Regions from separate parts of the Pseudomonas sp. SH10-3B genome, predicted to be linked through region 3. Evidence: riboswitches for the same ligand, from Rfam matches in the RefSeq annotation. Region 3 holds a riboswitch; each other region holds the start of a gene.

What was found. A riboswitch is a leader RNA that binds a small molecule or an ion and turns the genes downstream of it on or off. The one in region 3 is predicted to bind cobalamin.
Region 1: linked by a shared signal. The riboswitch ahead of cobO (cob(I)yrinic acid a,c-diamide adenosyltransferase) and the one ahead of J1G35_RS22430 (CbtB-domain containing protein) in region 3 are both predicted to bind cobalamin.
Region 2: linked by a shared signal. The riboswitch ahead of J1G35_RS26325 (ABC transporter substrate-binding protein) and the one ahead of J1G35_RS22430 (CbtB-domain containing protein) in region 3 are both predicted to bind cobalamin.

Annotation. Positions count from the first base shown of each region.
Region 1 covers NZ_JAFLXD010000016.1:78,049-88,736, reverse strand. Annotated here, with positions in the region: gene purM (phosphoribosylformylglycinamidine cyclo-ligase) at 1-801, opposite strand, end outside; gene J1G35_RS14590 (DUF2066 domain-containing protein) at 1,158-2,198, shown strand; gene J1G35_RS14585 (AI-2E family transporter) at 2,241-3,314, shown strand; gene hda (DnaA regulatory inactivator Hda) at 3,518-4,222, shown strand; gene J1G35_RS14575 (NlpC/P60 family protein) at 4,437-5,081, shown strand; gene J1G35_RS14570 (C40 family peptidase) at 5,226-5,762, shown strand; gene J1G35_RS14565 (sorbosone dehydrogenase family protein) at 5,836-7,149, opposite strand; cobalamin riboswitch at 7,249-7,500, shown strand; gene cobO (cob(I)yrinic acid a,c-diamide adenosyltransferase) at 7,573-8,184, shown strand; gene J1G35_RS14555 (cobyrinate a,c-diamide synthase) at 8,181-9,530, shown strand; gene bluB (5,6-dimethylbenzimidazole synthase) at 9,527-10,177, shown strand; gene cbiB (adenosylcobinamide-phosphate synthase CbiB) at 10,174-10,688, shown strand, end outside.
Region 2 covers NZ_JAFLXD010000050.1:26,118-36,805, forward strand. Annotated here, with positions in the region: gene J1G35_RS26285 (hypothetical protein) at 1-74, opposite strand, end outside; gene J1G35_RS31080 (hypothetical protein) at 112-240, opposite strand; gene J1G35_RS26290 (hypothetical protein) at 454-687, shown strand; gene J1G35_RS26295 (nucleotidyltransferase family protein) at 775-1,344, shown strand; gene J1G35_RS26300 (TspO/MBR family protein) at 1,479-1,919, shown strand; gene J1G35_RS26305 (alpha/beta hydrolase fold domain-containing protein) at 1,919-2,842, shown strand; gene J1G35_RS26310 (hypothetical protein) at 2,953-3,492, shown strand; gene J1G35_RS26315 (ABC transporter ATP-binding protein) at 3,849-4,613, opposite strand; gene J1G35_RS26320 (iron ABC transporter permease) at 4,610-5,614, opposite strand; gene J1G35_RS26325 (ABC transporter substrate-binding protein) at 5,611-6,621, opposite strand; cobalamin riboswitch at 6,737-6,931, opposite strand; gene J1G35_RS26330 (DNA/RNA non-specific endonuclease) at 6,968-7,897, opposite strand; gene J1G35_RS26335 (M4 family metallopeptidase) at 8,030-9,091, shown strand; gene J1G35_RS26340 (protealysin inhibitor emfourin) at 9,106-9,411, shown strand; gene J1G35_RS26345 (response regulator) at 9,414-9,770, opposite strand; gene J1G35_RS26350 (ATPase domain-containing protein) at 9,794-10,688, opposite strand, start outside.
Region 3 covers NZ_JAFLXD010000035.1:287-10,974, reverse strand. Annotated here, with positions in the region: gene J1G35_RS22455 (fatty acid cis/trans isomerase) at 1-342, shown strand, start outside; gene nfuA (Fe-S biogenesis protein NfuA) at 436-1,020, shown strand; gene cobM (precorrin-4 C(11)-methyltransferase) at 1,465-2,211, opposite strand; gene J1G35_RS22440 (cobalamin biosynthesis protein) at 2,282-2,674, opposite strand; gene J1G35_RS22435 (CbtA family protein) at 2,671-3,375, opposite strand; gene J1G35_RS22430 (CbtB-domain containing protein) at 3,387-3,575, opposite strand; cobalamin riboswitch at 3,672-3,877, opposite strand; cobalamin riboswitch at 3,920-4,120, shown strand; gene cobW (cobalamin biosynthesis protein CobW) at 4,213-5,274, shown strand; gene cobN (cobaltochelatase subunit CobN) at 5,278-9,039, shown strand; gene J1G35_RS22415 (AAA family ATPase) at 9,039-10,037, shown strand; gene J1G35_RS22410 (VWA domain-containing protein) at 10,091-10,688, shown strand, end outside.

The DNA of each region.
Region 1 (10,688 bases), on a different contig from region 3:
CTGGGCGCCTTTTGGCAGGACGCGCGGGATGTTGTCCAGCAGGCCGCCACCGGTGATGTGGGCCATGGCCTTGACCGCGCCAGTGTCCTTGATCAGCTTGAGCAGTGGCTTGACGTAGATGCGGGTCGGGGCCATCAGCAGGTCGGTCAGCGGTTTGCCGTCGAGCTGGATGTTCTCGATGTCGGCACCGGACACTTCGATGATCTTGCGGATCAGCGAGTAGCCGTTGGAGTGCGGACCGGAAGATGGCAGGGCGAGCAGGGCGTCGCCGGCAGCGACTTTGGAGCCGTCGATGATGTCAGCTTTTTCCACCACGCCGACGCAGAAGCCGGCCAGGTCGTAGTCTTCGCCTTCGTACATGCCTGGCATTTCAGCGGTTTCGCCGCCGACCAGGGAGCAACCCGACAGTTCACAGCCGGCGCCGATGCCGGTCACCACCTGGGTGGCGGTCTCGACGTTGAGCTTGCCGGTGGCATAGTAGTCGAGGAAGAACAGCGGCTCGGCGCCGCATACCACCAGGTCGTTGACGCACATGGCCACCAGGTCGATGCCGATGCTGTCGTGCTTGTTCAGGTTCAGTGCCAGGCGCAGCTTGGTGCCTACACCGTCGGTGCCGGAAACCAGTACAGGCTGCTTGTAGCCGGCCGGGATTTCGCAGAGGGCGCCAAAACCGCCCAGGCCGCCCATGACTTCGGGGCGCGCAGTGCGCTTGGCGACGCTCTTGATGCGTTCGACCAATGCTTCACCGGCGTCGATGTCTACACCGGCGTCCTTGTAGCTCAGGGAGGGTTGCTTGCTCATGATCCAGGCCTTTAGGGGGGATTCAGGGGTAACGACCGAGCGGGCAGGCGCTTTTGGTAAAAGGCCCAGCCGTTGACGGTCTGCGAAGGCGCGCGATTTTATCAGGCTTGAGGGGCAGCGGCCATCCTCGGGCCGACGGGCAGGGCCACATAGACTAAAAAAACGGGTTAAAAAAATGCTAATCCTGTCTGCCCAGGCGCGTATTAAGGTATAGCCTTGAATCCGCTATCGTTATGACGTTGCGAAAACTTACCGAGACCCTGTGAATGTTTTACCGGTCGCTGTGGTCACAGCCCTGGCAAACCGAGTTCACGCGGTCTGTTCCAGCCGCTAAATCTGTTGTTCGGGAATCCTCCATGCGTCTGTGTAAATTCTTCTTTGTAGGCTGCTTGTCGTTGGTCAGCCTGGCGAGTCATGCCGAAACCCTCAATGGCCTCTATCAAGTACTTGAACCGGTCAGCAGTCAGTCCCCGCAGGAGCGCGACCAGGCCACCCAGCGCGCGGTGCAGACCCTTGTAATCCGCCTCACCGGTGACGCCAAGGCCGCCGACGGCCCGGGCCTGGCGGCGATTCGCAAGGACCCGCAGCAAATTATCAGCCAATACGGCTACGACGCCGGCCCACCCGAGAGCCTGCAAGTGGACTTCGACCCGGTCAGCACTGATCGCGCCTTGCGTGACGCGGGCCTGTCGGTCTGGGGCAGCAACCGGCCGTCGATCCTTGGCTGGTGGCTGAACGACTCCACCGAAGGCAGCAGCCTGGTCGGTGATGGCCAGGCTGCCGCCCAAGCGCTGCGCCGTGCCGCACAACACCGTGGCCTGCCGTTGCGCCTGCCGCTGGGGGACCTGGATGAGCAGGTCGTCGCTACGCCGCCGAATCTGGAAAATGCCGACGCCACGCCGTTGCGCGCCGCTTCCGAGCGCTACGGCGCCGACGCCTTGCTCGCCGTGCACGCACGCCAGGAAGGCAATCAATGGCAGGCCAAATGGCGCCTGTGGCTGGGCGACAAGAGTGAGCAGGGCACCGCGCAAGGCGCCGACACTGGCGCGGTGGCCGATGCGGTCATGCTGGCGATCAGCCAGAAACTCGCGCCGCGCTTTGCCGTCAAGCCTGGCGTGAGCACCGAGCAATTGCTGGAAGTGCAGGGCATGAACCTGGAGCGCTATGCGGCGCTGGGTCATCTGCTGGAACCGTTTGGCGGCCAGCCGCAGCGCGTGGAGGGCGATCGCATTGTGTATCGGGTCCATGGCAGCGCCGAGCAGTTGCGCACTCAGTTGAGCCTGGCCAGGTTGCAGGAAGTGCCGGCAGGTGAGGCCCCGGCGCAGCAGCCCGTGGCGGATGGCACGCAACCGGCAGCGGCTCCTGAGCCCCAGGCGCAACTGCGCTTTCGTTGGTAAAAATTCTTCCTATATAGATAGAAGCAAGTAATGGAGTGGGTTATGGCGGATACGCGTCGTTGGGTGTGGCTGGGTGGGTTCGTCCTGCTGTGCGTTTTTGTGTTCTTGCTGCATTCGATCCTGACGCCGTTCCTGGTTGCGTTGCTGCTCGCCTATCTGTTCGATCCCGTGGTGGATCGTCTGGAGAAAGCCGGTCTGTCGCGGACCTTGGGTGTGGTTGCGGTGTTTGCGCTGTTCACGTTGATCATCACCGCGTTGGTGCTGGTGCTGGTGCCGATGCTGGCCAAGCAGCTGTTTCGTCTCTACGAGCTGGCGCCGCAGATGCTCGACTGGCTGCAGCACACGGCAATGCCGTGGGTCCAGGCCAAGTTGGGCTTGGCGGATGGGTTCTGGAAGTTCGATAAGGTCAAGGCCGCAATCAGCGAGCATATGGGCCAGACCACTGACATTGTCAGCGTGGTACTCAGCCAGGCGACCGCCTCCAGCCTGGCGCTGATCGGCTGGCTGACCAACCTGGTGCTGATCCCGGTGGTGGCGTTCTACCTGCTGCGCGACTGGGACATCATGATGGCCAAGATCCGCAGCCTGTTGCCCCGTGACCGCGAGGAACGCATCGTGTCCCTGGCCGGCGAGTGCCATGAGGTGCTTGGCGCCTTTGTGCGGGGCCAGTTGCTGGTGATGCTGGCGCTGGGGATCATCTATGCGGCGGGCTTGATGGCTATCGGCCTGGAGCTGGGCTTGTTGATCGGTCTGATCGCCGGTCTCGCCGCTATCGTGCCGTATATGGGCTTTGTGATCGGTATCGGCGCGGCGTTGGTGGCTGGGCTGTTCCAGTTTGGTGGCGACCTGTACCCGATGCTGGGGATTGTCGCGGTGTTCATGGTGGGCCAGGCCCTGGAGGGTATGGTGCTGACGCCATTGCTGGTGGGGGATCGGATTGGCCTGCATCCGGTGGCGGTGATTTTTGCGATCCTGGCAGGCGGCGAGCTGTTCGGCTTTACCGGGATCCTGCTGGCGCTGCCAGTGGCGGCGGTGATAATGGTGCTGGTGCGCCATGTGCACGATCTGTACAAGGAATCCGATGCCTATACGGGCGTCGAAGACCCCGACTTGTAACCGTTGCGTCATAAACCCGGCTTCGGCCGGGTTTGTTGTTTAGGGGGGTAGGGCGTCAAACAATCCACGTAAAACCGGCAAGTTAACGCAAACCTTTGATTTTGCTTGTGGTCTGCTGCATTGTGCGCCCGGCGTCACGGGTATAAACTTTGCAAACTTTACACAGAGGCCACTAACGGTTCGATGGGAGCCGTTCAGTCAGCATGAAACCGATTCAGCTGCCCTTAGGTGTGCGTCTGCGTGATGACGCCACCTTTATCAATTACTACCCAGGCGCCAATGCCGCTGCACTCGGCTATGTCGAGCGGCTCTGCGAAGCCGACGCCGGGTGGACCGAAAGCCTGATCTATCTGTGGGGCAAACACGGCGTGGGGCGTACCCACCTGTTGCAGGCCGCTTGCCTGCGTTTCGAGCAGATGGGCGAGCCGGCCGTTTACCTGCCGCTGGCGGAGTTGATGGATCGAGGCATCGGCATCTTCGACAACCTTGAGCAATATGAACTGGTATGCCTGGACGATCTGCAGGCAGTGGCCGGCAAGGCCGATTGGGAAGAGGCGCTGTTTCACTTGTTCAACCGCTTGCGTGACAGTGGTCGGCGCCTGTTGATCGCTGCATCTACCTCGCCACGGGAGTTGCCGGTCAAGCTGGCCGACCTCAAGTCGCGCCTCACCCTGGCGCTGATCTTTCAGATGCGCCCACTCTCCGACGAAGACAAATTGCGTGCCCTGCAATTGCGCGCCTCCCGTCGCGGCCTGCACCTCACCGACGAGGTGGGGCACTTTATCCTCACCCGTGGGACCCGCAGCATGAGCGCGTTGTTCGATTTGCTCGAACAGCTCGACCAAGCCTCTTTGCAGGCCCAGCGCAAGCTGACTATTCCCTTCCTTAAGGAAACCCTCGGCTGGTAGCCAGCCCTTTGTTTTCGGGGCTTTTGGCGAATTTCAGGCGCCAGAAAACCCGCGTTTGGGCCGGTTTGGCCACGCAAATGGGTTGCATGGGGTGTTAAGGGCTTAGATGTCATAGTCCAAACAAGAAGTCACATATATCACGATTGAATTTGCAAATGGATGTGATAGAGGGCATAGTCTCGGCTTCTTTACACATCTAGTCACGGTCGTGCCCATGCTAAATCGCTTCGCACCCCTCGTGCCCCTCGCACTCGTTACCCTGTTGTTTGGTTGCGCCTCCCATCCTCAACAGGTGGTTGAACAGCAAAAAACTCAACAACAGTCCCAGGCAAAATTCGTTGCTGCGCAGTCTGCTTCTGTTTATGAAGAGACGCTTTATAAAGAAGAGCAAGCAACCGAAAAGGAACTGGCCGATTTCTCCGGCAACAAGCCTTACCAGCTTCCAGTTCTGGCCGACAGCATCCTTGAACGCGGCATGTCCCTGATCGGTACCCGTTACCGTTTCGGCGGTACCTCTGAAGCCGGTTTCGACTGCAGCGGCTTCATCGGCTACCTGTTTCGTGAAGAAGCTGGCATGAACCTGCCACGCTCCACTCGCGAAATGATCAACGTGAAAGCACCGTTGGTCGCACGCAACAACCTCAAGCCTGGCGATCTGCTTTTCTTCAGTACTGCAGGCCGTGGTCGTGTGAGTCACGCCGGTATCTATCTGGGCGATAACCAGTTTATCCACTCCAGCAGCCGTCGCAGTGGCGGTGTTCGAGTCGACAGCCTGGGCGACAGCTACTGGAGCAAAACCTTCATCGAAGCCAAGCGCGCACTCGCCATGGCCCCGACTACGGTTACCGCCAGTAAGTAAACTTAAAGTGATACTTGAAGTTTGACGTGTAAGCGCTAGAATCCCTGGACATTGTTGTAATCCGTTCGCGCGAGCTTTGCTTGCGCGTTCTGGTTTTCAGCGTTCGGCAGCGAAAGCCGCATCCAGACCCGGATTGTTCTGCACATGTCGACCTCAGCCCGCCTGCTCCTTATCCTCTGCGCCGCGCTTATCAGCGCCTGCGCCAGTCGGCCGCCGCCCGCTCCCGTTGCGGTCAAGCCCAAGCCGGTGTTCACCTATTCCAGCCAAAGTTTCTCGCCTGCTGCCGAAGACGTGCTCTTTCGTGCATTGGGTCTGGTCGGCACGCCTTATCGCTGGGGCGGCAACACGCCGGACTCGGGGTTTGATTGCAGCGGCCTGATCGGCTTCGTGTTCCGTGACGCCGCCGGCATCTCCCTGCCGCGCACTACCCGCGAGCTGATCGTGATGCGCGCCCAGGATGTCAGCGAACAGAACCTGCAGACCGGCGATCTGCTGTTCTTTGCCACCGGTGGCGGTTCCCAGGTCAGCCACGCCGGCATCTATGTGGGCGAAGGCCGCTTTGTCCATGCGCCGCAAACCGGCGGTACGGTGAAGCTGGATACCTTGTCCAAGGCGTATTGGCAGAATGCCTATCTGAGTGCCAAGCGTGTGTTGCCAGCAAACCTGGCACGTAATCCCTGAACCAAACACCGAACTAAATGTGGGAGAGGGCTTGCCCCTTTCCACACTGGTTTTATGTTGCTTCTGGAGGCGTTTATTGAGCCGCCGACACCCGCCAGACCTTATTCCCCACATCATCCGCTACCAGCAAATCCCCCTGCTGATCAATCACCACACCCACCGGCCGACCCATGGCTTTCTCATCTTTGTCGAGGAACCCGGTCAGCACATCCACCGGCTGGCCTTTAGGCTGGCCGCCCTCGAATGGCACGAAGATCACCTTGTAGCCACTGTGCGGCTTGCGGTTCCACGAGCCATGCTGGCCGATGAACGCGCCATTGCTGAACGGCGCCGGGAGTTTGCTGCCCTCGGCGAACGTCAGGCCTAAAGATGCGGTGTGTGGCCCCACCGCGTAGTCCGGCGCGATGGCCTTGGCGACCAGGTCCAGATTCTGCGGCGTGACGCGCACATCCACATGCTGGCCGTAGTAGCTGAAAGGCCAGCCATAGAAACCGCCGTCCTTGACCGAGGTGATGTAGTCCGGCACCAGATCGCTGCCGATCTCATCGCGCTCGTTCACTGCGGTCCACAGCTTGCCGCTCTGGGGTTCCCAGGCCATGCCGTTAGGGTTGCGCAGGCCGGAAGCGAAAATGCGGTGCTCGCCGCTGGCGCGATCCACCTCCCAGATCGCCGCCCGGCCCTGTTCCGCCTCCAGACCGTTTTCGCCGACATTACTGTTGGAACCGACGCTTACGTACAGCTTGCTGCCGTCCTTGCTGGCGATCACGTTCTTGGTCCAATGGTGGTTCAAGGGGCCGCCCGGCAGGTCGACCACCTTGGTGCCCGCGCCCTTGATCGCGGTTTCGCCCGCTTGATAGGGGAAGCGCAGCAGCTTGTCCGAATCGGCCACGTACAGGTCATTGCCGACCAGTGTCATGCCGAACGGTGAATTGAGGTTCTCCAGAAACACCGTGCGGGTCTCGGCGACGCCATCGTGATCGGCATCGCGCAGCAGGGTGATGCGGTTCGGGCTTGGCACCCCGGCACCGGCACGGCCCATGACTTTTTCCATGACCCAGCCGCGAATGCCCTTGGAATCATCCGGTTTGGGCGGCGCATTGGTTTCTGCCACCAGCACATCGCCGTTGGGCAGTACATATAGCCAGCGCGGGTGGTCCAGGCCTTCGGCGAACGCCGCCACTTGGGTGCCGGCCGCTGCTGTCGGCTTCGCGCCCTGCGGCCAACCGATAGCCGGGGCGATGTTCACGGTGGGAATCAGGGTTTTGTTCGGCTCCGGCAGTTGGGGCGACGGCCCGGTGCCATCGGACACCTGCAGGGTGGAGCTTTCACCGCAGGCGGCGAGGGTGCCGGCGAGCATGATCAGTAGGGCGAGTCTGGTTTTATGCATGGTGTTCTCCTGGATACCTGTAAGGGTAGAGGAGAGCGGCGAGGCGATGGTTCAAGTGCAACGCCAGCTTTAATTGACGCTCCACCCCCAACCCACTAACCTTCGCGGCTTGTTTCAGGTGCTCTGTGACCCGTGGGTCGACAGAGTGAAACAGGGAAGCCGGTGAGTGAGCGCACTTGTACACAGTGCTGCCGCGATTCCGGCGCTGCCCCCGCAACGGTAAATGAGTCAAGACGCTGCCATTGGCCACTGTATCGCCTGACGATATGGGAAGGCGCATCGTCGGCCTGCTTTCTACATAGGGAGCGCCACTCATGAGCCCGGAGACCGGCCTGGATCATCCAACAGCATCACGGTGGGCGATGCTTGGCTGTCTGTTTTTTCCTGCCTGCCGTTTTTGTCCAGCCCCAACGGAGAGCTGCCATGACCGATACCCCCGACCGCGACGAACGCCACCTGGCGCGCATGCTGCGCAAAAAAGCCGTGATCGACGAGCGCATCGCCAATTCCCCCAATGAGTGCGGCTTGCTGCTGGTGCTGACCGGCAACGGCAAAGGCAAGAGCAGCTCGGCATTCGGCATGCTCGCGCGCGCCATGGGCCACGGCATGCAGTGCGGTGTGGTGCAGTTCATCAAAGGGCGCAACAGCACCGGTGAGGAGTTGTTCTTCCGTCGCTTCCCCGAACAAGTGCGTTTCCATGTGATGGGCGAAGGCTTCACCTGGGAAACCCAGGACCGCCAGCGCGATATCGCCGCCGCCGAAGCCGCCTGGGCCGTCTCCCGTGAACTGCTGCAAGACCCCACCATCGGCCTGGTGGTGCTGGATGAGCTGAACATCGCCCTCAAGCATGGCTACCTCGACCTCGATCAGGTACTCAGCGACCTGCAAGCCCGTCCGCCGATGCAGCACGTGGTGGTCACCGGCCGTGGCGCCAAGCCTGAATTGATCGAAATGGGCGACACCGTCACCGAAATGGGCATGCTCAAGCACGCATTCCAGGCCGGTATCAAGGCACAGAAGGGCGTCGAACTTTGAATCAGCCCCGCCATTGCCCAGCCGTCCTGATCGCCGCACCGGCGTCCGGCCAGGGCAAAACCACCGTCACCGCCGCGCTGGCCCGTTTGCACCGCAACCTGGGGCGCAAGGTGCGCGTGTTCAAATGCGGCCCGGACTTCTTGGACCCGATGATCCACGAACGCGCCAGCGGTGCGCCGGTGTATCAATTGGACATGTGGATGGTGGGCGAGCAGGAAAGTCGCCGCCTGCTGTGGGAAGCGGCGGGGGAGGCCGACCTGATCCTGATCGAAGGCGTGATGGGCCTGTTCGATGGCACACCGTCCAGCGCCGACCTGGCGCGGCATTTCGGCGTTCCGGTGCTCGGCGTGATCGATGGCACCGCCATGGCCCAGACCTTTGGCGCCCTGGCCCTGGGCCTGGCGCGCTATCAGCCGGACTTGCCGTTTGCCGGCGTGCTGGCCAACCGCGTCGGTACCCTGCGCCATGCGCAACTGCTGGAAGGCAGCCTCACCGAAGGCTTGCGTTGGTATGGCGCACTGTCCCGCGAAACCGGGATTGAACTGCCCAGCCGCCATTTGGGCCTGGTGCAAGCCAGCGAATTGAACGATCTCGACGTGCGCCTGGACGCCGCCGCCCAGGCACTGGGCAGCAGCTGTGAAGTCGCGTTGCCGCCACCGGTAACCTTCGCCGCACCGCAAGTGATCGCCGCCGAGCCATTGCTGGCCGGTGTACGCATTGCCGTGGCCCGTGACGAAGCCTTCGCCTTCACCTATGGCGCCAGCCTCGACCTGCTGCGGGCGATGGGCGCCGAACTGACGTTTTTCTCGCCGATCCATGATCGCCAGCTGCCCGAGGCTGACAGCCTCTATTTGCCCGGTGGTTACCCGGAATTGCACCACCAGGCGCTGTCCGACAATACTCCGATGCTCACCGCCATTCGTGCGCACCACGCCGCCGGCAAGCCGTTGCTCGCCGAGTGCGGCGGCATGCTCTACCTGCTGGACTCGCTCACCGACGTGGACGGCAAACGTGCTGAACTGCTTGGCCTGCTCCAGGGCGATGCGGTGATGCAAAAGAAACTCGCGGCCCTGGCCCTGCAAAGCGTCGAATTGCCCGAAGGCGTGCTGCGCGGGCACACGTACCACCATTCCCTGACCAGCACCGAGTGCCAGCCGATTGCCCGTGGCCTGAGCCCCAATGGTGGGCGCGGTGCCGAAGCGGTTTACCGGCAGGGGCGAATGACGGCCTCTTACGTGCACTTCTATTTCCCGTCGAATCCGACTGCGGTGGCCGCCTTGTTTGCGCCGGACCGAGCTCAAACCCTATCCACTGTGGGAGGGGGCTTGCCCCCGGTAGGGCCATGACCGACAACGCTTTCCCCCAGGCCGACCGCGACGCCGTCTACCGCGCCATCGCCGAACGCCGCGACATGCGCCATTTCAGCGGTGGCGTGGTCGCCCCCGAATTGCTGCATCGCCTGCTCCAGGCCGCGCACCAGGCCCCCAGCGTTGGCCTGATGCAGCCCTGGCGGTTTATCCGCATCAGCGACCGCGCGTTGCGAAGCCAGATTCAACAGCTGGTGGAAGAAGAGCGCGTGCGCACCGCCGAGGCGTTGGGCGAGCGCTCCGACGCGTTCATGAAGCTCAAGGTCGAAGGCATCCACGACTGCGCCGAAGTGCTGGTGGCAGCGTTGATGGATGACCGTGAGCGCCACATCTTCGGGCGGCGCACCCTGCCGGAGATGGACCTGGCGTCGCTGTCCTGCGCGATCCAGAACCTGTGGCTGGCAGCGCGGGTCGAGGGGCTGGGCATGGGCTGGGTCTCGTTGTTCGAGCCCCAGGCCCTGGCCGACCTGCTGGGCCTGCCGCCCGGCGCGAAACCCCTGGCGGTCTTGTGCCTGGGGCCGGTGACGGAATTTTACCCGGCACCGATGTTGCAGCTCGAAGGCTGGACCGAACCTCGGCCGTTGAGTGAGATGTTGTATGAGAATGTGTGGGGAGTGAGTCAATGAGTGTGGCCTTGCTGTGTGTGGCTGCGGTGGCGCTGGATGCGCTGCTGGGCGAGCCCAGGCGCTGGCATCCGCTGGTGGCGTTCGGCAATTTTGCCGGGCGTGTCGAACAACGTTTCAACAGCGGTGGCCGTGGCTGGCGCAGCCATGGCGTGACCGCGTGGTTTATCGCCGTGGTGCCGTTGACCCTGCTGGCCACCGCGTTGTCGTGGGCGCCGTATATCGGCTGGATACTGGAAATCCTCGCGCTGTACTGCGCCCTCGGCATGCGCAGCCTCGGCGAACATGTAATCCCGGTGGCCCAGGCCCTGCGCAGCGACGACCTGGACGCGGCCCGCACGCGCGTGAGTTACCTGGTCAGCCGCCAGACCAGCGAACTGGACCGCACCGAAGTCGCCCGCGCCGCCACCGAGTCGGTGCTGGAAAACGGCAGCGATGCGGTGTTTGCCGCGCTGTTCTGGTTTGTCGTCGCCGGCGTGCCGGGCGTGGTGCTCTACCGTCTGAGCAACACCCT
Region 2 (10,688 bases), on a different contig from region 3:
GCAGGCACTAGGTATTTCGGCGCTGGGGTGCAGCCCGCAAGCAGCAGAATGGAACACAGGTAAAGAGGCTTCATAATTTCCCTATTAATTTCGGTAGAGCGTGTGCATGGGTCAGTTCGCTGCCGCCGCCGCATGCTTCTTGGCCCGCAGCGCCAGGCAGCGGTCGTATTCTATTGTGAAGGCTTGCATCGGTGTGTCGTTGGCGTGAGTCAAGCGCACCACTCGGATAGTGTCCCGCATGTCTTGGGCATCCATGAGGTGTGCGGGCTCGCCCGATGAAGCGCGGCCGGGGCGATGCATGAGAGTGAAATGCCATGAATCAGGCATCCTGAGTTTAAAGGGGTTAATCAGGCTCACCTGGAAAACAGCCCCTTGCCGCGTATAACGGTCTACCATGCCACCCCCGGCAGTGGTTCCACGCGCTACCGATCTCTCTCTTTCAAGGTATCGCCCATGTCCATCGACCAAATCAGCCTTCCCAAAGGCGTAGGCCCTCACGCCATCAAGCTGCTTGACGCCATCACCGGTGCCTCCACTCATGAAGAACTCAACCGTGCCGGCGGCAAGGCGGAAGGTTTTGTGCTCGGGTTGGAATCCACCAAAGCCATCAAAAGCCAAATCGCCGAGTCGTTGTATGTGGCTTACGACGATGCGGCGAGTAATCGGGCGGGTGAGTTGAAGGGCTGATGGGCGCGGATTACTCCATGCGTCGTACGCGGTGCTCAATGTTGTACGGTTGTTCCCCAAGACCGTACCGATGACGAAGGAGTCAGCATGACATTGACCGTCGAAACCCTGCTCGAACTGGCCATGGCCAACCCCATCAACGCCGAAATCACGGCGCGCCTGCCTGACCTTGGTGTGGATCAGTGCATGCTCACGGCAGGCTGCCTGTTCCAGGCGGTGTGGAACCATCAGGCGAATCTGTCTGCCGATCAGGGCGTGAAGGACTACGACGTTTTTTACTTCGATACCGACGTGTCTTACGAGGCGGAAGACGCGGTGATTCGTGCGTCGGACGAGTTGTTCAAAGACCTGGGCGTCAATGTCGAGGTCAAGAACCAGGCGCGGGTGCACCTTTGGTACGGGCAGCGCTTTGGTCGGCCTTATCCGCAGTTGCATTCAGCACGCGACGGGGTCGATCGTTATCTGGTGGCCGGTACGTGCATCGGCTTGGAGATTGCCACGGGCGAGGTGTATGCGCCCTATGGGTTGGAGGACGTGGAACAGGGGATTTTGCGGATTAACCCGCGGCATCCGGAGTTGGCGTTGTTTGAGCAGAAGGCGCGCAGTTATCAGGCACGCTGGCCTTGGCTGAGGATTGTAGGGGTTGGGGATGCCTGAATGCTTTGGCTGGGGGCGCTGCGTTATCGTTGGCGATTTTCGCGAGCAAGCTCGCTCCTACCGTTGATTTGCGCTGAACTTTTACGTGGGTGCTGCACGTCCAAGATTCAAACCACTCCCGCCAAGGACAGACGATGACTTTCTTTATCTTCCTGCTAGCCTGCGCCGCCGCTGCCAGTACCGGTGTTATTTTCAAACCCGGCGCCTGGTACGAATCCCTCGTCAAACCCAGCTTTACTCCGCCCAATTGGTTGTTCCCGGTTGCGTGGACGATCATCTACCTGCTGCTGGCCTGGGCCGGTTATCGCTTGAGCCTGATTCCTGGCAGTCAGATGGTACTGGCGCTGTGGGCTGCGCAGATTGCATTGAACACGCTGTGGACGCCGGTGTTCTTCGGCGCGCATCACCTCCTGGCCGGGATGGTGATCATCGTGTTGCTGTGGATCACCGTGGCAGCAATGGTGGTATTGGCCGTTCGCCTGGACCTGATCACCGGCTTGATCCTGTTCCCGTACCTGGCGTGGCTGTGTGTGGCGGCCGCGTTGAATTTCTCGATCCTGCGCAATAACCGCTGATGGCCCACCAACCTTGGCCCGCCAGCGAAGCGGAACTGGCCCAGATGCGCCGCTTCAATCAGAAGCTGGCCTGGCTGCCGCGCTTCAAGATCCGCAACCGCATCACGCCGCGTTTGATCCAGGCGCTGTTGCGCGTCAGTCAAACGCTCAAGCGCGCCACACCGGCTGAAAGCAGGGTTGTCGACAACGTCCCCGTGCGCATCCTGCGGCCAAGCGGCAAGCCCAAAGGCGTGGTGCTGGATATCCACGGCGGCGGCTGGGTGATCGGCAATGCGCAGATGGATGACGACCTCAACCTGGGCATGCTGCAGGCGTGTGACGTGGCGGTGGTGTCGGTGGATTATCGGCTGGCGGTCGACACGCCGGTCGAGGGGCTGATGGCGGATTGTTTGGCGGCGGCGCGCTGGTTACTCAGTGCCGATGAGTTTGCCGGCCTGCCGGTCATCGTCGTCGGCGAATCGGCCGGTGGGCATCTGGCGGCGGCGACGTTGCTGGCCCTCAAGCAATGGCCGGAACTGCTCAAGCGCATAAGCGGCGCGGTGTTGTATTACGGCGTTTACGACCTGACCGGCACACCGAGCGTACGCGCTGCGGGCCCTGAAACGTTGGTGCTGGATGGGCCTGGGATGGTGGAGGCGTTGCGCATGCTCACGCCCGGGCTGAGTGATGATGAGCGCAGGCATCCACCGTTATCGCCGTTGTATGGCGACTTTGAAGGGCTGCCCCCGGCGTTGATGTTTGTGGGAGAGTTGGACCCGCTCAAGGATGACACGCTGTTGATTGCAGAGCGGTGGCCCAGGGCGGAAGTACACCTGTTGCCGGAGTCGGCCCATGGATTTATTCATTTTCCGGTGGCGATGGCCGATGGCGTGCTTGCTTACAGCCGCAAGTGGATAACGAAGCACGTCGAGGGAGAAAAGTGAATTCTCCCCAGGCAGGTGGCGCTTATTTTCTAAATCGATTGCCATCCCCTTTTACCCGTGGGCCGGGTACGCTGTCTTCTCCAAATATTCCCCCAAGCCAAGGAAAGCACGTGAAGATTCTCCAAGGAGTCATCGGTCTATCGGCGCTGTATCTGCTGGCAGGCTGTGGCCAGGTCACCGAAAAAACACTGACGTTCGACGTGCCCTATGGGATGTATGAGACCGTTCTGCGCCAGAACGTTACCGGAACAGGCCAGTTGACCTGCAAGGTCACCACCGACAACCAGGACCGCGGCGAAAAGTGGGTACCGTCGGTGATTCTTGCGGCTGCCGAGGACGCTGCCGAGGACGACACCCTGTTTCTTTCCAGCTACACGCCAGCCGGCAGTGATCAGCGTTTGTTCCAACTGCGTACCTTCAACAAAGCCAAGCCGGTCATCGATACGTTCTTCCATCGGGCCCCCGACCAACGCGGCGTATACACCTTGCGCCTGACCTGGCAAGCGGACGGCACCATTGGTTATCAGGTCGCCAGCGGTGGGGCTTGGGAAGAGAGAAAACTCGTCGAAAACCCCGGTTTTTCCGTGCGCCATGTGAGCGTGCACGCCTCCGGTATGAAGGGCAGTGCTGTGTGTGAGTTGCGCGAATGAATGCGCTGAAGTTGAGGCCGGCGATGGTGACCGATCTGCCGTCGATCTTTGATAGCCATAGGTATCTCCACAACTTCCAGACTCTGACAAATCTCCCTGTGGCGAGCGGGCTTGTCCCGCGTTGGGCTGCGCAGCAGCCCCAGTCAAGAAGAACGCGGTGTATCAGACACTCTGTAGAGGCTGGTTTTGGGGCTGCTACGCAGCCCAACGCGGGACAAGCCCGCTCGCCACAACAGCCCTATCTGCCCAGCGTTTAGCCAACGGTGCGTAGATACCTATGCCCGATAGCAGTGTCGACTGGCACACCGCTATCGGTGGCAAGCCCCTCCCACATTAGGATCTCGGGTGTAGTGGGTTCAGTTAGACCGCAACCGCAGTATCTGCGCCCCATCAAACGGGTCCGTCAGGTAATGCGCCTGCACCCCGAATGTCTCCCGCAAGCGCTCCGGCGTGAGTACGTCCAGCGGCTTGCCCAGTGCTACCAGGCGCCCACGATCCAGCACGGCCAGGCGATCACAGGTCAGCGCTTGATTCAGGTCATGCAGGGCGATGAGGGTGGTCACCGGCAACCCTTGCACGCCTTTCAAAATCGCCAGTTGATGCTGGATGTCCAGGTGATTGGTCGGCTCATCCAGCAACAGGATCTGCGGCCGTTGCGCCAGGGCGCGGGCGATGTGTACGCGCTGGCGCTCGCCGCCGGAGAGGCTGCGCCAGGCGCGGTGGCTCAGGTGGGTGGCGTCCACATCATGCAGGGCCTGGCGCACGATGGCGTCGTCTTCGCCGGACCACGGGCTCAGCGCTGACAGCCACGGTGTACGGCCCAGCGCGACGGCGTCGAACACGCGGATGGCGTCGTCGGTGTCGGCCTGTTGTTCCACCACCGCCAGCTGTTGTGCGATGGCACGGCGGGACAGGTCGCCCAGGCGTTGCCCGCCCAGGCGCACGTCGCCGCTGGCCGGCGTGCGCAAGCCGGCGAGCAGTTTGAGCAGGGTGGATTTGCCGGAGCCATTCGGCCCGACAATCCCCAGGGTTTCACCCAATTGAACCTCCAGGTGAATATCGCGCAGCAACTCGGCCTCGCGCACCTTGAAGCCCAGCCCGGTGCAACTCAGTACGCTCATCGCGCATTCCTCCGGCCAATCAGGATCAGTGCAAACACCGGCGCGCCCACCAGCGCCGTCACCACGCCGACCGGAATCACCTGGCCCTTGATCAAGGTGCGCGACAACACATCGGCCGCAATCAAAAATAACGCGCCGCCCAGCGCACTGGCCGGCAGCAGGCGCGAATGCCCGGTGCCGAGCAACAGGCGCACCGCGTGGGGGATCACCAGGCCGACAAAACCGATGGAGCCGACAATCGACACCATCACCGCCGTCACCAGCGCCGCGCACCCCACCAGCACAAACTGCACGCGGCGCACCGGGATGCCCAGGGACGCGGCCGAGTCGGTGCCGAAGGTGAACGCATCCAACGCGCGCCGATGCCACAGGCACACCACCAAGCCCGTGACCGCCACCGGCACTGCCAGCCACACCGACGGCCAGCGCACGCCGCTGAGGTTGCCCAGCAGCCAGAACATGATGCCGCGCGCCTGTTCGGAGCTGGCGGACTTGGTGATCAGGAACGCCGTGAGCGCATTGAACAGCTGTGACCCGGCGATGCCTGCGAGGATGATCTGCCCGGTGCCGCTGGACGAACCGCTGGCCCGCGCCAGCAAGATCACCAGGGCGAACGCCGCCATCGCGCCGACAAATGCGCCGGCCGAGAGTGAAATCAGCCCGCCGCCCACGCCCATCAGCGCCACCAACACCGCGCCGGTCGAGGCGCCGGCGCTGATACCCAGCAGGTACGGATCGGCCAGCGGGTTGCGCAGCAATGACTGCAAAATCACCCCGCAGGTGGCCAGCCCTGCACCGCAGGCGGCGGCAACCAGGGCGCGGGTGAGGCGGTAGTTCCACACCACGCCTTCATCGATCGGGTCCAGCACGTAACCGGCTGCCCACAGTTTGTTGGCGAGCACCTGCAGCACCACCAGCGGATCGATGGCGGTTTCACCAATGGCCACGCCGGCGAGGACGGCGATCAGCAATAGCGCCAGGGCGAGTAAGGTCCGGATCATTTCGGCAGGTTGTAGCCGTCGATGGCCGTGGCCAGTTGTTCCAGGCCATCGAACGTGCGGATGCTGGCCTGCAGCGCCAGGGCGTCGAGGATGATGATGCGGTTGTTTTTCACCGCGTCCATGTTGCGCGTGACCGGGTCGCTGCGCAGGAAAGCGAGTTTCTTTTCATGGTCGTCGGCGGGATAGCGGCGGCGGTCCATGCGGGCGATCACCAGGAAGGTCGGGTTGGCCTTGGCGATGGTTTCCCAGCCGACGGCGGGCCATTCTTCATCGGATTGCACCACGTTGTGCAGGCCGAGGGTTTCGAGCATGAACTCCGGAATACCCTTGTGGCCCGCCACGTACGGGTCGCTGGCCATTTCGGAACTGGAGAACCACACCAGCGCGCTGGCCTGCTTGAGGCCTTTGCTCTGCACGGTGGCCACGGATTTGGCCAGGCGCGCCTTGAGCTCGTCGTTCAGGTGTTGGCCGCGATCCTGTACGTCGAAAATCTGCGCCAGCTGGCTGATGCTCTTGTAGATCGTCTCGATACGGAACGGCTCCAGCCGCGTGCCGTCGGCGCCCACCAGGTTGTCCTTGCCTTCGCAGTCGGAGGGCAGCAGGTAGGTGGGGATCTTCAGGTCGTGGAACTGCTCGCGGGTGCCGACCACGCCCTGCGGGCCCACCACCCATTCCAGCTCGGCGGCCACCAGTTGCGGGCGCTTGGCGATTACCGCTTCGAAGCTGGGCTCGTTGTTGGCCAGGCGCTCGATGCCGTCGTTCTGTGCTTCGTACTGTGGCAACACGTTGTTGAACCACAGCGAGGTGCCCACCACACGGTCGCCTACGCCCAGGGCATAGAGCATTTCCGTGGCGGCCTGGCCGATGGTCACGCTGCGCGCGGGGGACTGCTGGAAGGTGAGGGTGCTGCCGCAGTTTTCCAGGGTAAGCGGGTACTGAGTTGGCGCGGCTTGGGCCAGGGCGCAGAAACCCAGGGCACTGATCAGGGCGGTAACGCGTGGCAGCATGAGGCAATCTCCGTGTGAACCGTACGTGGGAACAGGGGAGGTACAGTTCGGAAATACGCCCTCGAACACTGCCGGTCGGGCAGGTAAGGATGTCCTTCCCGGACACCCCGCCGGTTAGTGATTTTGCTGGGCCGGCAGGTCTCCTGACTGATGCGTCGTCGCCACGCTCCGGCCTTCCCGGACGTGGTCCAGTGGCAGTGGGGAGCAGGCTCGGCATCTACAGTTGCGGGGGCAGTTCCGATTGACGCGGCATACCGCGCTTCGGATTCCCTATTAGTCCCGTTTGGGAACCGGCGCGGTATGGTAGTTGATTAGGGCGAGGCGATACAGCCCGAGGGGCGCCCAGTCAGACACGAATATCCTCAGGGCCCTGGATCAGCGCTTCAATTCGCGTCCCGGTGGCGCGCTCCTCGTTGCTGAAACCGTCGTAGTCCGCCAGGTTGGCGAAGCGGATACCGGTCAATTGTTCGATCTGGATCACGCTGCGCTGGTAGGTCCTGACCTGGCCGAACATCAGGTCGAGCTGACCCAGTTCGCGGCTTTGGTCGATCATGTAGGCACTGGCGCAGGGCTTGCCGTCGTCGCTGAGGTAGGCCACCACTTTCCAGAACGCCTTGGGGATTCGGATGCCACGGTAGAGACGGTCGTCGTCGGCGAACACCGGGCCGCTGAACACCGTGGCCCGGGCTTTCCAGCGTTGCGTGTTATCGAGGATGTAGTCTTCCAGTTCCAGCCAGGTCTTCTGGTTGAACCCGCTCATCTGCGGCGAGCAGTTGGTGAAGTGGAAGGTGTCGAGGTTGGCGGTTTTTGCCTCGTCGCCCCAGTTGGGGTCTTGGCGGCGCACCAGGTGCCCACGATCCAGGCCGTTGTTGGTGTAGAGCGCTTCGCCCACCTGCGCGCTGATCGGCAGGCGACCATCGTAGGCCCACGTGTCATTGCTGCGGATAATCTCCACATGCTGCCCGCCGTCGATATTCACGCCGACGTAGAGCGCCAGTCGTCGGGAACGCGACATCGTCACCGAGAAATGCGTGTAGTCCAGGCGCAGGGGTTCTACGTCATCCGCCAACGCCTCGTCTGCCGTGGGCCAGGGCACCACGAAGCTGCTGAGAAAGTCTGCTGCATAGCCGCGCCGGTCCTTTAGATCCTTGGCGGCGGTGACACGGGGCGCCGCCGCCCGGGCCTCCATCAGCGTGGGGGTGGTCGTGATCAACGGGCGCAGATCGGCGAGTCTTGGACGGTGCGCAAGGTCGATTTTGGCTTTACGGGCTGGCATGGGTAAGTCCTCCTTGGATAAACACGACTGCAACATAGGTTGATGACAATTGATGACACGCGTTAACCCTCTGGGGGCTATCCTCAAGCGGTTACCTGGAGCTTCACCACACGCCAAAAATGGAGCCAGCCCATGTGTGATCGCCACTACCGCAATCCGATTTTCTGCCTGATCCCGCCGTACATGCTCGACCAGATCGCGCGTCACGGTGATAAGGCCCAACGCGAAATCGCGCTGCGCACCCGCGCCAAGGACAGCACGTTCCGCTCGCTGCGCATGGTCGCAGTGCCCGCCAAGGGGCCGGCCCACATGGCCCTGGTCATGGGCGCTGGTAAACGGCGCTCGATCTACAGCGCCGAAGGCACCGACAGCCTGCCGGGCAAGCTGATCCGGGGTGAAGGCCAGCCCGCCAGTGGCGACGCCGCCGTGGACGAAGCTTATGACGGCCTGGGTGCCACGTTCGATTTTTTCGAAGAGGTGTTCGACCGCAACTCCATCGACGATGCCGGCATGGCGCTGGACGCCACCGTTCACTTTGGCCAGAACTATAACAATGCGTTCTGGAACTCGACCCAGATGGTGTTTGGTGATGGCGATGAGCAGTTGTTCAACCGCTTCACCGTGGCCCTCGACGTGATTGGCCATGAATTGGCCCACGGCGTCACTGAGGACGAGGCCAAGCTGATGTATTTCAATCAGTCCGGCGCGCTCAACGAGTCGCTCTCAGACGTGTTCGGCTCACTGATCAAGCAGTATGCGTTGAAGCAAACGGCCGAAGACGCCGATTGGTTGATCGGCAAAGGGTTGTTCACCAAAAAGATCAAAGGGTCTGCGCTGCGTTCGATGAAGGCCCCCGGTACCGCGTTTGATGACAAGCTGCTGGGCAAGGACCCTCAGCCGGGGCATATGGATGATTTTGTCCAGACCTACGATGACAATGGCGGGGTGCATATCAATTCCGGGATTCCCAACCATGCGTTCTATCAAGTGGCGACCAGGTTGGGCGGGTTCGCCTGGGAGCGAGCAGGGCGTATCTGGTATGACGCGCTGCGCGATGCACGGTTGCGGCCGAACTCGGGGTTTTTGCGTTTCGCGCGTATAACCTACGATATAGCCGGTCGTCTCTACGGCGCGAATAAGGATGAGCACAAGGCGGTCAAGGAGGGCTGGAAAGCGGTTGGCATTAACGTCTGACGTGAGGAACAGCCATGAAAATATCGATCAAGGAAAACGGCGGACCGGCGTTTTTTCCGGGTTTGGCCACACCTCGTACGGTGGAGTTGAATACGTTGCCCGAGCCGGACCAGCAAGAGTTGCGGCAACTGATCGAGGCTTCAAACTTCTTTCAGTTGCCGCAAAGCACCGCGCCAGAGCCCGGAAAGCCGGGCCAGGTGCATTACACCCTGACCGTGAAAGAAGGCCAGCAGGAACATACGGTGTGCGTGCTCGCGCCGGTGAAGTCGCAGGCGCTGGATGGGCTGGTGCAGTGTGTGCGCCGGCATATCCGCAGTTGAGGTCACGCCAGCAGATCCTTCACCTTGGTAATGATTTTGTCGATGTCGAACGGCTTGTCCAGCACCGCATCGAACAGGTCCGAGCGCTGCATGCCGATATGGGCCTGCGCGCCGCTGATCAGGATAATCGGCAGGTGCTTGACGGCCGGCAGTGCACGCACCGCTTCGGCGAACTCCTCTCCGTCCATCACCGGCATCATGAAATCGGTAATGATCAGCGACGGCCGTTCTCGCTCCAGCACCTCCAGCGCTTTTTTCCCATTGCCAGCTGTGACGACCATGAACCCCTCATCTTCCAGTGCATAGGCAAGGATATCGGCGATCAAGTACTCGTCATCGACGACCAGGATAGTGGCCATGTCAATTCAACCTACCCGAAGACTTAAAGAGCTGAACCAGGCAGCGCTGAATTGGATGCAACTGAGGGGGCATTTGTTGAGACCTTTCTTAAGTCAACGGCTTGGTCACGGATTACCACCTCCAACAATGAGGGGTCATAAAAGCTGTCTCTGACCTTAAGAATGGAAAGCGTCCTTCTAAGTTCAGACTGAATCTCGAAGAAACGCATAAGCATGAGGTTGTCGGCAATGCTCGACAGTTCAGACGCGGGGGAAGTGACCTCCGAGCCGAACAAATCATGCATCTCCCACGTGGCAAAGACCGTGACGCCCCTGGCGCGCAGCTCGTTCATCAGGGCGCTGTAGAAATCGGTGATCCGCGCCGGGTTGTTAGAGACGCGGGTCATGCCGCTCAAGCTGTCGATGAACAGGCGCTTGATGCCCTTTTCCTCGACAAGGCGCAGCAATCGCGCGCCAAGGCCGTCCAGCAGGCCTTCGGTGGTGGGCTGCCAGGCGATGGTCAGTGCGCCGCTGTCTTCCATCTTCTGGATATCGATGCCCAGGGATTGGCCTTTGAGCCGCAGGCGCTGAGGGCTTTCGTAGAAGCCGAAGTGCAGGCCGGGAGCGTCTACCGTCGATTCCGAGAGGAACTTGAGGCCCAGGGTGGTCTTGCCAATGCCCGACGGCCCCATGACCAGGGTCACGCTGGAACTGTGCAGCCCGCCACCGAGGATGCCGTCCAACGAGCCGATACCGCTGGCGATGCGCGTCAGGTCGGCGCTGTCGGGCGCGGACGGACGGCCATAGAGGCTTTCCAGGCGCGGATACACCACCAGGCCGTCGTCGTTGATTTCACACTCGTGCAGGCCGGTGAGCGCGCCGCTGCCGCGGGTCTTGCGCAACTGGATACGGCGCACGGAACGGGTACCGAACAGTTCC
Region 3 (10,688 bases):
TACAGCATGCTGCGCAACCGCGCCCACAGTAACGTGGCGTTTCTGTTAGGCGAGGCCTATCGCTATCAGCCGGGCCTGGACACGCTGACCATCTACCCAGGCGTGCTCAGCAGCTACCCGAACTTCATGTTCAATATTCCGGCGCGGGAAGTCCCCGAGTTTGTCGCCGAAATGGAGCGGGCCAAGGACGCCAACCGCTTTGAGAAAATCGTCGATCGCTGGGGCGTGCGCCGCAGCCACCCGTTGTTCTGGCAGTATTTCCACGATTTGTCCGTGTACATCCGCGAGACCACACCCGTGGAAGAAGGGGTGCTGGATATGAACCGCTATGAAAACCTCTGACGGGAGCGAGAGTCTTTTCCGACAAAATTACTCGGACTTTGTACCTGCGTAATATTTTGGCGTAAACTGCCGGCAAGCCTGTGAGGAGTTTCCATGACTGCCATAACCATTACCGACGCCGCCCACGATTACCTGGCTGACCTGCTGTCCAAGCAGAACACCCCGGGTATCGGCATCCGCGTCTTTATCACCCAGCCTGGCACCCAGTACGCCGAGACGTGCATTGCCTACTGCAAGCCAGGTGAAGAGAAACCTGAAGACACCGCCCTGGGGCTGAAAAGCTTCACCGCGTATATCGACAACTTCAGCGAAGCCTTCCTGGACGATGCCGTGGTTGACTACGCCACCGACCGTATGGGTGGCCAATTGACCATCAAGGCGCCTAACGCCAAGGTGCCGAACGTCAACGCTGACAGCCCGGTCAACGAGCGCATCAACTACTACCTGCAAACCGAGATCAACCCGGGCCTGGCCAGCCACGGCGGTCAGGTCAGCTTGATCGACGTAGTGGAAGACGGGATCGCCGTATTGAAATTCGGCGGCGGCTGCCAGGGCTGCGGCCAGGCGGACGTGACCTTGCGTGAAGGCATCGAACGGACCCTGCTGGAGCGTATTCCGGAGCTCAAGGGCGTCCGTGACGTGACGGACCACACGCAGAAAGAAAACGCCTACTACTGAGTAAGGCGTTCACTGCGAACAAAAAGACGGCGCCCGTGAGCGCCGTTTTTTATTATTAAAATTCAAGCGGTTATGCGATCTATCTGACAAGGAGGATTAAGTGTGGGAGGGGGCTTGCTCCCGATAGCGGTGCCTCAGTCGTCCCATGAGGAAGCTGAAACACCGCCATCGGGAGCAAGCCCCCTCCCACATTTTTTTGCATTTATTCAGTTAAATCAGCGTGTTGCTGATGATGTGTGAATTAAAAAATCAATTTCGAATGTTGACTGTATCTCCCTGACAAGGAAGGTCAAATGTGGGAGGGGGCTTGCCCCCGATATCGGTGCCTCAGTCGACTCATGAGCAGGCTGACACACCGTCATCGGGGGCAAGCCCCCTCCCACGTTTTTTATTGTATTTATTCATTTGAATCAATGCGTTATAGGTTGTTCGTGAAGTAAATAATCAAGGTCGATAAAGGTGCGCATGCCCGGCCCGATACAGCGACGACTCACTGAAACTATCACTCGCCAGTACCCGACCTACCACAATCAGCGCCGTGCGCCGAAAGCCCTTGGCGGCGACTTTGTCGGCAATATCGCTGAGCGTGCCGACCGCCCAATCCTGATCCGGCCATGTCGCCCGGTGCACCACGGCAATCGGACAGTCCGCGCCATAGTGCGGCAGCAGTTCGGCGACGATCTTTTCCAGATGATTGACCCCCAGGTGAATCGCCATGGTCGTGCCATGCCGGGCCAGGCTGTGGAAGTCTTCCCCGGCGGGCATGCTGGTTTTATCGGCGTAGCGGGTCAGGATCACGCTTTGGGCGATGTCCGGCAGGGTCAGTTCGGTCTCCAGCAAGGCTGCGCAGGCGGCCACCGCCGTGACGCCGGGAATGATCTGAAAGGGGATGCCCAACTCACGCAAATAACGGATCTGCTCGCCAATCGCGCCATACAGGCTCGGATCGCCGGAGTGCACCCGTGCCACGTCTTGGCCATTATCGTGGGCGGTCTTGATCAGTTCGATAATCTGTTCCAAGTGCAGTTCAGCGCTGTTGACCACTTGTTTCGCCTGATGACCTTCCAGCACCGCCGCCGGCACCAGCGAGCCGGCATAGATGATCACCGGGCAACTGCGGATCAGGCGTTGGCCTTTGACGGTGATCAATTCCGGATCGCCGGGGCCGGCGCCGATGAAGTAGACGGTCATGGAGAATTCCTGTGCAAAAGCGGGCGAGCATGAAGATTGCTCATGATCGGGAAGGGCGATTATCGGGATTTTAGCCGGCGCAGGCCAATGCAAAGGTGGCCTGGGCGGTTTTCTGGCGGGTGATCAACAAGCGGGCAGGGCCGCCGCAGAGCTGTTCGGCCAGGGCCAGGGCGGCACTTTCGGCGACGCCGTAACAGCCGGTATGGGCAAACGCGACCGCCGATTTGTGGCTCAGCCGGTCTTCGTAAACGGCCAGTTGCCCGGCACTGAAGCACTGCAAGGGCAGGTCGAGCAGTCGGGCCAGGGCGAGTAACCCTGGCTCGTTCTGTTTACGGTCGATGCTGGCCAGTGCGGTGACACGCTGGCGCTCGACCCCGCCCTCGGCCAGGGCGCTGTCGAACAGGTCCAGCAGGGTGTCTACATCACAACCCCGCTGGCAACCCAGGCCGACCACCAGGGTCATGCCGAGTATTGATCGTCGCGGTTGCGGCGGAACAGCCAGGCGCTGATCAGGCCCAAGGCCAGCCAGAACGCCACGTTGGTCAACTGCGAAGCGATCTTGAACTGTGCTTCGAGGGCTTCCGGAGCCAGCATCGAATGGGTTTCCGGCTGCGGCGCGCCGATCACATGTGGCACCACGAGGATCGCCGCGCCCAGGACTTTCAGCAGCCAGTTGCGACCAAACACGATCAGGGCAATACCCACAGCCGTCGAGGCAGCGGTGCCGATCCACCAGATTTGCCGTTGCGCCAGGTCAGCGGCGGCAGTGCCCGGTAGCTCCGGTGGCAGGCCCAGGGTGGGCGCCAGCACAAAGGTCGCGTAACCGGCCAGGCCCCACAGCAAGCCTTGGGCCGTGCGGGTCGGTGCGCGCAGGGTGTAGAGGCCGGCCAGCATCAGGGCGAAGCCGACGGCCACCACCAGGTTGCCGCCGGTGGTCGACAGCACGCGCTGCCAGCCGTCTTCCGGCTCCCAGGCTTCGGCGTCGTGGGAGTGTGCAGCGGCGCCAGCGGCGTGCTCGTGCACGACTTCGGTCGCGGCCGGGGCTTTTTCAAAGGTTTCCGCCTGCAGAATCAGCGGAGCGACCCAGAAGCTTTGCAGCAGGGTCAGCAGCAGGGCGGCCAGCAAGCCGGTGAACCCTGCGGTTTGTGCAATACGCTTGATCATGTCGGCAGGCCTCAGTGGCACGGGAACGCGGCGCTGTGGCGGGTATCGTGGGCAGCGTTGTGCACCGCCTCGATGTGCGAGAAACCGGCGAAATACACCAGGCACGCGCCGAGGATCGACGCACCGATGGCGGCGGTCAGGCGTTGGCTGAGGGTGGCGGAGCTGCTGGCGGTGTGCGAGGTGCTGCTGATGATCGACATGGCGCGTCCCTTTCAGGTGTCAGGGTGAAACGAGCGCATGCAAACCCCGCGAGCCAGGCACGCAGGGTTTTAACAGCGCCCGCCCACCGCGGGTTTGTTATTGGATGTTATTCGGGCCGGTCTCCGGGCTTGCGAGGGACACTGGGTCTAGAAAGCGTCGCCTTCCCATGCCGTACAGGCACAGTGGATCTGACGCTTCACTCGCTTACCGTTGCGGGGGCAGCACCGGACTCGTCATAAGGCTATGACTCACCGGTTTCCCGTTTCACCCTGTGAAGGGCACCCGAAACAAGATGTGTAGGAGAGCATGGGCCGGGGACGGTAGTCAAATGCGGCGAGCCCCTGTAGCCTTGCACCTTCGAGGTTCTTCGGCCCACGCCGAAGCTAAGAAGGGAACGCGGTTCAAGCCGCGGCTGCCCCCGCAACTGTGAAGGGTTTATCTGACTGCCACGCCACTGCCATTACGGCGGGAAGGCGCAGCCAGCGCCGGTCGCAAGACCCGCAAGCCCCAAGCCAGGAGACCTGCCTCGTAACCGATTTTCCAATTCAACCGGGCGGGGTGATCCGGTGACGAAATCTGCTGCTGCGCGCTGCCGCAGGGCCTATCGTCCCGTATGCCCGCCCCAAAGGGCATCCGATGAAAACACTGGCCAAACTTCCCGTCACCATCGTTACCGGCTTCCTCGGCTCGGGTAAAACCACCTTGCTGCGCCATATGCTCGACAACGCCCAGGGCCGTCGTATTGCGGTGATCGTCAACGAATTCGGCGAGCTGGGCATCGACGGTGAGATCCTCAAGCAGTGCTCCATCGGCTGCACCGAAGAAGAGGCCAACGGCCGCGTGTACGAGCTGGCCAACGGCTGCCTGTGCTGCACGGTGCAGGAAGAGTTCTTCCCGGTGATGCGCGAACTGGTCGCCCGTCGTGGCGACCTCGACCATATCCTCATCGAAACCTCGGGCCTGGCCCTGCCAAAACCCTTGGTACAGGCCTTCCAGTGGCCGGAAATCCGCAGCGCCTGCACGGTTGATGCGGTTATCACCGTGGTCGACAGCCCGGCCGTGGCCGCCGGCACGTTCGCCGCGTTCCCGGATCAGGTCGATGCCCAACGCAAACTCGACCCGAACCTGGACCACGAATCGCCGCTGCACGAGCTGTTTGCCGACCAACTGGCCAGCGCCGACCTGGTAATCCTCAACAAATCCGACCTGATCAGCGCCGAAGAACTGGCCCGTGTACGCCTGGAAGTCGCCGAAGAACTGCCGCCAGCGGTGAAGATCATCGAAGCCAGCAGCGGTCGCCTGCCGTTGGACGTATTGATCGGCCTGGGCGCGGGTTCCGAAGAACATATCGATGCTCGCCATAGCCACCACGATCATCATCACGAAGGTGAGGACGATCATGATCACGATGCCTTCGATTCCATCTCCATCGACCTGCCGCAAGCCGACGAAGCACTGCTGCTCGACGCCCTGAACCAGTTGGTGGTTCAGCACGGCATCCTGCGCGTCAAAGGCTTCGCCGCCATCCCGAACAAACCGATGCGCCTGCTGATCCAGGGCGTGGGCACGCGTTTCGATAAGCACTTCGACCGCGCCTGGGGCGCTGATGAACCGCGCGTCACGCGCCTGGTGCTGATCGGCCAGGAGCTGGACGCGGCGGGCCTCGAAGCGCAACTGCGCGCTGCCCTCAGCGTTTAACCCATGCACCTGCTCAGGACTCAGCCCGGTGGTTTCGTCGCGGACGACAATATTGCCGACCTTGGCCAAACCCCCGCTGAACTGGTGATCCTGTGCAGCGGCGATTCCAGCCTGGCGCTGCTGGCCGAAGCCGCCCAGCAGCTGCCCGAGGATTACCCCAGCCTGCGCCTGGCCAACCCGATGCAGGTGCAGAACCATGCGTCGGTCGACCTGTATGTGGATGAAGTGCTGCGCCACGCCAAGGTCATCCTGATTTCGCTGCACGGCGGCATCGGTTATTGGCGCTATGGCATCGAGCGTCTGGTGGAGCTGGCCGAGCGCGGCGTTACGCTGATCCTAGTGCCGGGGGATGATCGCCCGGACCCGGAACTCAGCGGCCTGAGCACGGTGAATGCCGAACAGCGCGACCGCCTGTGGCACTTCCTGCGCCAGGGCGGTCTCGCTAACGCGCTGGATTTTTTCCGCTGCCTGGCCAGCGGCTACTTGGACCGCGATTACCCGTGGGCGGAGCCGCAGACCTTGCCGCGCACCGCGATCTATCACCCGCACAAAGCCAACCCTCGCCTCAATGACTGGCAGACCGATTGGCACGCGGATTGGCCCGTGGCAGCGGTGCTGTTCTACCGCTCGCACTTGCAGGCGGCCAATACCGGTTTTATCGATGTGTTCTGCCAACGCTTGCAGGCGGCGGGCCTTAACCCGTTGCCGATGGCGGTGGCCAGTTTGAAAGAACCCGGCTGCCTGACGGTGGTCGAGGACCTGCTGGATGAGGTCGGCGCGGCGGTGATCCTGAACACCACCGGTTTTGCCCAATCCAGCCCCGAAGCCCCGCATCTGCGCCCGTTTCGCCGCAATATCCCGGTGATCCAGGCGATCTGTGCCCAGGATAACCAGCCGGGCTGGCAGGCCAGCGAGCAAGGCCTTGGCCCGCGCGACCTAGCGATGCACATTGCCTTGCCCGAGTTGGACGGGCGGATTATCAGCCGGCCGATCAGCTTCAAGGATATGGCCTGGCGCAGCGAGCGCAGCCAGTCGGACGTGGTGTGCTACCGCGCAGCGCCCGAACGCATGGATTTCGTCGCTGAACTGGCGCGCCGTTGGGTCGAGCTGGCACGGGTGCCGAATGCGGATAAACGCATCGCCCTGATCCTCGCCAACTACCCGACCCGCGACGGCCGCATCGGCAATGGCGTGGGCCTGGACACCCCGGCTGCCACGCTGAATATCCTGCGCGCCCTGCAGGCCGAAGGTTATCCGGTGCCGGATCAACTGCCCGAGAGCGGCACTGCGCTGATCCATGATCTGCTCGGCGGTGTCACCAACGATCTCGACAGCCTCGACCTGCGCCCCTGCCATCAAAGCCTGGGCCTGGATGACTACGAGGCGATGTTTCAGCGCCTGCCTGAGTCCAATCGCCAGGCGGTGCTGGAGCGTTGGGGCACGCCGCAAAACGATCCGATGTTCCGCGACGGCCGCCTGATGATCGCCGGCCTGCGCCTGGGTCTGACCTTCGTCGGTATCCAGCCGGCCCGGGGTTACCAGGTGGATGCCAGCGCGGTGTATCACGACCCGGACCTGGTGCCGCCCCATGGCTACCTGGCGTTCTACTTCTGGTTACGCCACACCTACGGCGCCCATGGCGTGATCCATGTGGGCAAGCACGGCAACCTGGAATGGCTGCCGGGCAAGGGCGTGGGGCTCTCGGAAAACTGCTGGCCGGATGCGCTGCTGGGGCCGCTGCCGAACATCTACCCGTTTATCGTCAACGACCCGGGCGAGGGCGCGCAGGCCAAGCGGCGCACCCAGGCGGTGATCATCGACCACCTGATGCCGCCGCTGACCCGCGCCGAAACCTACGGGCCGCTGCGCGACCTTGAGCTGTTGGCAGACGAATACTACGAAGCCCAACTGCTCGATCCACGCCGGGCCCGCGAGCTGCAAAAAGACATCCTCAAACTGGTGCGCGAAACCCGCATCGACCAGGAGCTTGAACTGGATGGCGACGCCGATGCGGCGATCTGGCTGCCGCGCCTGGACACCTACCTGTGTGACTTGAAGGAATCGCAGATTCGCGACGGCCTGCATATCTTTGGCGAGTCGCCGCAGGGTCGCTTGCGGATCGACACCTTGCTGGCCTTGTTGCGTATCCCCCGTGGCGATGGCCGTGGCCCGCAATCGAGCCTGCTGCGCGTGGTGGCCAAAGCCTTCGAATTGGACTTTGACCCGCTGGACTGCGCCCTGGCCGAACCGTGGACCGGGCGCCGCCCGGCGGTGTTGCAGACGATCGATACGCAGTTGTGGCGTACCGCCGGTGATACTCGCGAGCGCCTGGAACTGTACGCTGCGCGACTGATCGAGCAGGCGCTGGAAGGGCCGGTCGAGCAACTTGAAGAGCCTGGCTGGGAGGATGTGAAGGCAGTGATAGAAAGCCTGCGCATCGTCGTGGCGCCGCGCTTGGACGCCTGTGGCCCGGCGGAAATGCGCGGCTTGCTGGATGCCCTCGGCGGGCGTTTTGTGCCGGCTGGGCCAAGCGGCGCGCCAAGCCGCGGGCGCCTGGATGTGCTGCCGACCGGGCGTAATTTCTTCACCGTCGATGTGCGCAACCTGCCCACGACCACCGCGTGGCGCATCGGCTTCCAGTCGGCCAACCTGATTCTTGAGCGGCACCTGCAGGACCACGGCGACCACCTGCGCCAACTCGGCCTGTCGGTGTGGGGCACGGCCACCATGCGCACTGGTGGCGACGACATCGCCCAGGCCATGGCGCTGATGGGCGTACGGCCGGTGTGGGCCACCGGCAGTCAACGGGTGGATGACTTTGAAATCCTGCCGATCAGCCTGCTGGACCGCCCGCGCGTGGACGTCACGCTGCGCGTGTCCGGATTTTTTCGTGATGCGTTCGCTAACCTGATCCGCCTGTTCGACGCGGCGGTGCAAGCGGTGGCGGCCCTGGATGAACCGGACGACATGAACCCGCTGGCCGCCAAGGTGCGCAGTGAGCGGGCGGCGTTGCTGGCGTCCGGGTTGGATGACGAAGCAGCGGCGAAACAGGCCGGCTGGCGTATCTTCGGGGCCAAGCCCGGTGCCTATGGCGCCGGCGTGCAGGGCGCCATTGACGGGCGTCTGTGGCAAAGCCGCGAGGACTTGGCCGAGGTCTACCTGAACTGGGGCGGCTACGCCTATGGCGGTTCCGATGAAGGCACCGCCGCCCGCGAGCAGTTCGCCCAGCGCCTGAGCCAGGTGCAGGCGGTGTTGCAGAACCAGGATAACCGCGAGCACGACCTGCTCGACTCCAATGATTACTACCAGTTCCAGGGCGGCATGCTCGCCGCCGTGGAAACCCTGAGTGGCGACAAGGCCGCGAGCTACCATGGTGACCACAGCCAGCCGGACCTGCCCAGGATTCGCACCTTGAAGGAAGAGCTGAACCGGGTGATCCGTTCCCGCGCCGCCAACCCCAAGTGGATCGAAGGGGTGAAGCGCCATGGCTATAAAGGTGCGTTCGAAATGGCCGCGACCGTGGACAATCTGTTCGCCTTCGACGCCACCACGGCGCTGATAGACGATCATCAATATGCTTTGCTTGCCGACGCCTACCTGCTGGACCCTGACACCCGCGCGTTTGTGCAGCAGCACAACCCCGCAGCGCTGCGCGACATGACCGAGCGCATGCTCGAAGCCCAGCAGCGTGGCCTGTGGCAGGAACCGGGGGCGTACCGCGAGGCGCTGGAAAACCTGTTGCTGGATATAGAAGAAGACAGCTGATGACTGATACTCCGCATTTCCCACTGTCCGCCGTGGTCGGCGCCGATGAGCTGAAACTGGCGCTGTGCCTGACCGCCATCGACCCGAAGATCGGCGGCGTGCTGATCGAAGGCCCACGCGGCATGGCCAAGTCCACCCTGGCCCGTGGTTTGGCGGATCTGCTGGCCAGCGGGCAGTTCGTCACCTTGCCGCTGGGCGCCACCGAAGAGCGCCTGGTGGGTACCCTGGACCTGGATGCCGCGCTGGGCGAAGGCCGCGCGCAGTTTTCCCCTGGCGTGCTGGCCAAGGCGGACGGCGGCGTGTTGTATGTGGATGAAGTCAACTTGTTGCCTGATCACCTGGTGGACCTGTTGCTCGACGTCGCCGCCAGCGGCACCAACCTGATCGAACGCGACGGCATCTCCCATCGCCATTCGGCGCGCTTTGTACTGATCGGCACGATGAACCCGGAGGAGGGCGAGTTGCGCCCGCAACTGCTGGATCGCTTCGGTTTCAACGTGGCGCTGAGCGGGCAGACGGTGCCGGCCGAGCGTGGGCAGATCATCCGGCGCCGCCTGGATTTCGACAGCGACCCCGCCGCTTTCTGCACGCAGTGGGCCGAACAACAGGCGGCGTTGCGTGAGCGCTGCACCCAGGCGCGGGCGCAGTTGGACAGTATCGAACTGGATGATCAGGCCTTGGCGCAGATCACCGAGCGTTGCTTTGCCGCAGGTGTCGACGGCTTGCGGGCTGACCTGGTCTGGCTGCGCGGCGCCCGGGCCCACGCGGCGTGGCGGGGCGCGGATAGAATTGCCGAAGAAGACATCGAAGCGGTGGCGGAATTTGCCTTGCGTCACCGTCGCCAAGAGCAATCCCCACCGGCCAGCCCACCCCATCAAGGGCAGTCACCGACACCCTCGGACACGTCGCCAGGCCAAGGCCAATGGGGCGACATGCCCGCGCCGGCCCTGCCCACAGGCACTCGCCGAGACGTGCCTACCTGGCCAAAAAAGCCCTAGGCGTTCGCCCCCGACCTGACGCGGGGGCGGATGCCCGGCCCAAGGCGGGGCGACTGGACAACGGCAGGCAGGGCAAGGCGCGCAGTGCGCAGCAGGGTTCGATCAACTGGCCGGGCACCTTGCTCGGTGGCCGACCGCACTCCCGTGAAGAGCTGCGCTACCACCTGCGCAGCCGTTCGGCCCATGAGTTGTGGCTGGTGATCGTGGATGCGTCGGCCTCCACCCGGCGGCATCGTGCATTAACCGACGCGAAGGGCTTGCTCGCCCAGTTGTTTGACGATGCTTATCGACAGCGCGCACGTATGGCATTGCTGACGGCCAGCGGGCAGGCGCCGAAGTGGCAGGTACAGGGGTTGAAAGCAGCGAAAGGCCTGGCGGGCTGGCTGGATCAGCTGGGTGCGGGCGGTGGTACGCCGTTGCTGGCGGCGCTGACCGAGGCGCAGCATTGGTTGGTGGCGCGACGCAAGCGGTATCCGGCTGAGCAGCAGCGTGTGCTGGTGATTACGGATGGGCGGCTGAAGGACATCGCCGGGTTGCCGTTATTGGCGTGTGCAGGGTTGCTGGTGGATATAGAGCGCGGGCCGATCAGGCTGGGGCGGGCCCAGGAGTTGGCGGCTGGGTTGCAGTTGGATTATCGACATATCGATAGCC